One region of the Dehalococcoides mccartyi 195 genome, then DNA from elsewhere that is predicted to be linked to it. Evidence: riboswitches for the same ligand, from Rfam matches in the RefSeq annotation. Region 1 holds a riboswitch; the other holds the start of a gene.
What was found. A riboswitch is a leader RNA that binds a small molecule or an ion and turns the genes downstream of it on or off. The one in region 1 is predicted to bind cobalamin.
Positions count from the first base shown of each region.

Region 1 (3,130 bases):
AACATAGCCAGCAACCCTGCCCAGCCACCCAGTATTACACAGACTGCCAGACAGAAAATGGTAGCAAGCCACAAGCTGGCTTTTGCAGACCCGCCCTTAAGCTCTTTGCCCAAACCCTGTGACCTGACATACGGGTAACAAACCACCGCATAGACCATAGCCCAGCGGCTGATTACAGGAAACAGGATAAGCCCGGTTATGAAACTGCCTGAAGGAAGGCTAACGATAGCGGCAAACTTTGAAAGTAACAGGCAGATTGCCGCAAGTACCCCGATAGCCCCCACCCCCGGCAAATGCATTACCTCCTGGGCGCGTTCAAAGGACTTGTGGCCGGCGGCAATACCGTCAAAGGTATCTGTCAGGCCGTCAAGATGCAAACCGCCGGTAATCACCACCAGGCTTACTGTCAGCAAAGCGGCCGTAAGTACATCCGGTAAAAAAAGGCTGAAAACCCAGCCCAAAACGGCCAGTATCAACCCGACAATTAAACCCACCAGGGGGTAGAAGCCAAGTGAGCGGGCAAAATCCAGATGTGACTTCTCCCCCTGCCAGTCTTCTTTCAGCCAGGGTACAGGTATATTGGTAAGAAAGCGGAAAGCCGCTAAGAATGAACCCATATATATTTCCTCAAACCGGGATTATACCAGAATACACCTAACTTTGCTTTTCGGAAACCCCGGCATCTGCAAAAGAGGCCATCTCGTGCTGGATACGGTTGGATGCTTCGATAATATTCATGGCAAGGGCGGCACCAGTGCCTTCACCCAGCCGCATATCCATTTTCAAAATAGCATCCAGCCCCATGTGTTCAAGCAAAATACGGTGTCCCGGCTCTACCGACTGGTGAGCGGCAAACATAAAGTCCTTTGCCTGCGGGCAGATAGTATACGCAATAAGTGCCGCCGCACCTGAAATAAAGCCGTCTACAACCACCCCCACTCTGTTGGCTGCCGCACCCAGTATTACTCCTGCCAGACCGCCTATTTCATAGCCGCCCACCTTGGACAGCACATCCAGCGCATCTTGGGCATTGGGTTTGTTAAGGGCAATTGCCTTGGCAATGGCATTGCGTTTCAGCTTCATCTGCTCGTCTGACGCACCGGTACCCCGCCCGGTTACCTCTTCAAGTGACCGCCCGGTAATGACAGAGCAGATAGCGGCGGAAGGGGAAGTATTGCCGATACCCATATCACCGGTACCTACCAAATCCAGCCCCTTTTTAACCTCGGCGTTTACAATCTCTATACCTGTTTCAATAGCTTTTACCGCCTGCTCGCGGGTCATAGCCGGACCGTAAACCATGTTATTGGTACCGGGGGCAATATTGCGGTTGATTATATTCGGGTCTTCCGCCATGGGGGTGGCCACCCCCAAAGCAACCACCACATTACGCGCCCCCACCTGTCTGGAAAGGACATTTATGGCGGCACCGCCATGGGCGAAATTTTGCAGCATCTGGGCGGTTACTTCTTTGGGCCAGTTGTGAAACTTTTCATCAATAATACCGTGGTCGCCAGCCATGGTGATAATGGCTTTGCGGGCAGTTTGGGGCTTAGCATTCCCCTGAATGCCTGCAAGCTGAACCGCAATGGCTTCCAGCTTGCCTAAAGAACCCTGTGGTTTAGTCAGGATATCCTGATGGGCCTGAGCCTTGGTCATGGCCTCTTTATCAAGCCCGTGTATCTTTGCCAGTGTTGCATTTAATAGTTCCATATTTTTAAAACTCCTATATTACAAACTTTGGTCATAATATCCATGGTGGTATTTCAGGCTATGCTCAGTTTATCCTCCTCTGGCGCCTGCCCAAATAAAAAAGGGGCTGGCACATCTCAAAATATCTTCAAGATGAGCCGGCCCCTTTACCATCAGGTATCCGGTTTGGTGTTAACACGTCTTCTGGCTTCCGGATTATCCCCCGGTTCCGCCCTTCCCATCAGGGTACTGCCCTGACAGTGGCCGCACAAAAAGTGCTTTAAGAAACCAAAGTCCCCGGTTACAGCGGCGGGACCGCCACGGATTCAAACCGTGTTCCGTTTGCTAATCACCATTAAAAACTATATCAGACAAAACCCTGTCAGTCAATCAGGCTGGATAAATCTCAGACTTACTTTTCAATTCAGCCGCAACCGCAAGCAGGCGTTCACACTCACTTTGGGTGCGGGGAGCAATACGGACATACTGTGGCAAGCCGAATGAAGTGCAGTCCCGCACCATAAGCCCGTGCTTAAGGAGTGCCGAACGGAAATCCGCGGCCTTTTTCACTTTCAGCAGGAAAAAATTGGTCTCGGAGGGCAGCACTCTAAAGCCCAAGCCTGCAAAACCCTGCCTGAGATACTCCTTAGAGGCCTTTATCTTTTTCTCAGATTCCGCCAGATAGCTGGGGTGACACAGGCAAACAAGCCCGGCTTTCTGGGCGGCAGAATTAACATTCCACGGCGGACAGACCTTTTTGAGGTTGGTTATTATCTCCGCCGAAGCCATGCCATAACCAAGCCTCAGCCCGGCCAAAGCGCAATCTTTGGTCATAGAGCGGATAACTATAATATTGCCCGTTTCGAGCAAATCTGTTGATTTCCAGCCGCCTTCAGCAAAGGCTATATAAGCTTCGTCCAGCACCAGCAGGGTATCAGTGCAGACGCTCAGCACTTTTTCAATATCCGCTTTGGAAAGATAAACCCCGGTAGGGTTATTGGGATTGCAGATAAATACCGCTTTGGGCTGGTGTTTTTTAATAATGCGGCAGGTTAAATCCAAATCAAACTTAAAGCCGCTCTCTTCGTCTGCCCACTGCTCAATTATATCCGCACCGGCCACTTCTGCTGCCAGTTCATATTCCCCGAAGGTGGGTTTGAGTATTAAAACCGTATCCCCCACCCCGAAATATGCCCCGGCAACCAGACGGATAATTTCCATAGAGCCGTTGCCCATAATCAGGTTTTCGGGCTTAAGTGAAAGCCTGCCTGCCAGGTATTCTTTTAGTTCGGCAGAATCTGAATCAGGGTAGCGGTCAATAACCAAAGAGCAAAGGGCGTTTTTGAGCTCAACAGGTGCCGGATAGGGATTTGAGCTTACCGAAAAATCCATAACCGCATCCGGGCTGATACCCAGTTTTCTAAGCTCGGCATAGTTC
Region 1 is NC_002936.3:635,345-638,474, reverse strand. Features, by position in the region: gene cobS (adenosylcobinamide-GDP ribazoletransferase) at 1-617, opposite strand, end outside; gene cobT (nicotinate-nucleotide--dimethylbenzimidazole phosphoribosyltransferase) at 655-1,713, opposite strand; cobalamin riboswitch at 1,869-2,067, opposite strand; gene DET_RS03610 (pyridoxal phosphate-dependent aminotransferase) at 2,083-3,130, opposite strand, start outside.

Region 2 (3,130 bases), 340 kb from region 1:
TTTTGGGATAATCACACCTGATAATATGGGAGTGCCCCGGTGGGAAGGCACACCCGAACAGAATGCAGCTTTAATCCGCATGGCTGCTAGATGGTGCGGCGGGGCTGAAGTGGGCTACTTGAAGGCAGATGAATATACCAAGAAACTTGTACATAAGACATGCGGCGTTTTACCGATTCTGGCAGATAAGAATGGCAAAGAAGTAGTTTGGGAAGATGTTGATCAGCCATACGAAACAGATAAAAAAATGGTTATCCCAGAAAAGTGCAACAACATAATAGTAGTTGTAATACGCGAGGCTAGAAATCCGGCTTTGATGGCGCCGAGCTATAGGGCGGATGCTACCACTGCCAAATCTTATGCTCGTTCAATTGCATTTGATATCCATTTCAGAGGATTTATTCATGCCATTGGCTATACTACTGCAGGTTCAGGCTGGGGCCCCTGGAATAACGTGCCGTTCGGAGTACTATCTGGGATAGGTGAGTTGGGGCGTATGAGAGGGCAAATAACCCCATCTTGTGGTCCATTAATTCGTAAGGTGGAGGTGTTTTTCACTGATCTCCCGTTACCCACTACTAATCCCATAGACTTCGGGGCTAATCGTTTCTGCAGGGATTGCGGATTATGTGCCAAAGCTTGCCCTGCTTCAGCTATACCGACTTTCCGTGAACCGACCTATGAGATTACTCCCGCTGATGATGCTAATTCCAATCCGACCAAGCTTATACCGGAATACTTTAATCTATCCGGTAAAAAGGTCTGGCCTAACAACGACTTTGCCTGCCACAATTTCTGGGTGACTTCTGGTAAACATGGGTGTGCGGCTTGCGTAGCTTCTTGCGTATTTAGCAAGGATATCAAGTCCAGTATCCACGAAGTAGTTAAAGGCGTAGTTTCTCAGACAGGTATCTTCAACGGCTTTTTTGCCAATATGGACCATGCCTTTGGTTACGGCATAGTCAAAGACCAGAATATGTGGGACAACTTCTGGTTTGAACCTGATAAATACTGGCCGCTTGAAGGTATTGAAACCAATTTATAAAGACTGGCAATAGCCTTATTTTCTAGAAAGGAAGTTAGAAATATGTGGTCTCTGTATACTCTCATATGGATGCTCATAGGTATCGCTTTAGGCGTAGGTTTTACATTTCTGATTAATAAACTTGGCCAGAAAGGGATATCTTTGCGCCTTTATGAATGGATTATAGGTATAGCCGGGCTGATACTATTCCTATTTACTATTCAGAATTTCTATACAGCTTTCCAAGAGTTTTATTCTCAGGCAGCCTATATGTTCCTGCTGGTTACCGGTTTACCGGCGATAATCCTTATGCTGGTCAGCTGGCAGTTAGTTACCAGACGTATCAAGGCCCAAAGTTAATATAAGTATTACCTGAAATCCCCTTGGATTCAAAGGGGGAAACGGGAAAGAAAGCCGGTGAAAATCCGGAGCAGTAGCGCCTACTGTGAGCGGGGAAAAGAGCAAGCCAGCAAAGCGCCCGGATTCAGGTACTGCCCTTCCGGTGACTACGGAAAGAGCAGGTGCGGAGTTAAAGATAATTAGCCCCCTCCTGTATTCCGGAGGGGGCATATTTTACGGGGAAAGGGAATAAGGCTGATATGGAGGGAACAAAGGTGATATCTGAACTGAAAACAGATACCTGTTATAAAGAACTGGGCAGTTTTCACGGGGTAAAAGCAGGCATTGTCTATCATAAGGCACTGGGTGCGTCCACCAATACTTTGGTAATAGAACTGCCGGAGGAAAGGAATATACTCTCCACCCGCACCGGGCTGGGTAAGGCCAGATATATCTTAAACACCCACATACCCCCTGAACTCTGGGATTTCATGCACGACAACTCATCAGACTGGCAGACAGCCTATTCGGTAGTGCTGGAAGAAGTCCTTGAGAGATACGGCACAGACCTGGATAAAGTCTCATTTTTATCTACTGGAGTAGACCAGGACAAAATAGCCTGGGCGGAAGAAAGTTATGAAGAGTTTTGGGTACTTGCCTTTGCTACTGCCGGGGTCAAGACCAACGCCATGCGGATAGGCTGTGATGCCGCAAGCGGTATAGAGCGAAATGGCAAGTTTGAGAAGATAGGCACGATAAATATTATCCTGCTTACCGGCTCTACTCTGGAGACACCCACGCTTGCTTCGTCGTATATCACACTGACCGAGGCTAAGAATGTAGCTTTACAGGAACTGGATATACGGAGTGCGGTACACCCCGAATGGCAGGCAACCGGAACGGGAACAGACCAGATAATCAGCGTATCAGGCGGGGATGATAAATATACTTATGTGGGTGGTCATACCAAACTGGGGGAGATGATGGCCAAAGCTGCAACTCAGGCAGTCAAACAGGCCGTCAGAAACTGCCGGGGATACTAGATAGTCGCTATTTATTAAATATTCATAGCCGAATAGTTAGTAATGTTAATATAGATTCCAGATTACTTATTAATATCTTGAATTCGTTTTATAGTTATTTATTCTCAAACGCCCTCAATTATCAAGCTAATGTCATAGCCGGTCTGGTATGGATTAGGTAGTCGTTGTATACCTTGGCAGGTCTATTAAGACAACTTATAATATCAGGAGGGTGATCTTATAAAATAAATTGATGTTAATTATACGGTAAATCCCGTGCCAGTTTACCAAATAAAATATCCGATTCTTCATTATTTAATATTCTTATACTCTTATAAACTCTTTTATTACCTTCAGCAAGGCTTTAACTGCCGGAATATAGAATGTAACCCCATTGTCTATAAAATCTTACACAAATGTTAGCCGTATTATTCAATTGTACTTGTTTTTTTTGTATGGTAATATTAGTATGGCTATAAGTAGCGGATTGTTGTGGGGGACTCTAGCCATGATTGATAACTTGGATACGATTCAGATCGATACCTTGCCTGTAGGTATTGTAGTGATAGATGTTTTGTCCAGAAAAATCATGAATATAAATCAGGCGGCCCAGAATCTTATCGGGGCAGAGGCATCCGAGATTATAGGCCATTCCTGCCATAAGTTCATTTGCCCGGCGGAAGAGGGTAAATGCCCGATACTTGATATGGGGCAATCAATAGACAATGCTGAAAGGCAGCTGCTG
Region 2 is NC_002936.3:299,209-302,338, forward strand. Features, by position in the region: gene DET_RS01785 (reductive dehalogenase) at 1-1,045, shown strand, start outside; gene DET_RS01800 (hypothetical protein) at 1,088-1,384, shown strand; cobalamin riboswitch at 1,383-1,526, shown strand; gene DET_RS01805 (adenosylcobinamide amidohydrolase) at 1,639-2,406, shown strand; gene DET_RS01810 (sensor histidine kinase) at 2,894-3,130, shown strand, end outside.
Region 2: it holds a riboswitch for cobalamin, as region 1 does, so the genes downstream of both, DET_RS01805 (adenosylcobinamide amidohydrolase) here and cobT (nicotinate-nucleotide--dimethylbenzimidazole phosphoribosyltransferase) in region 1, are expected to answer to the same signal.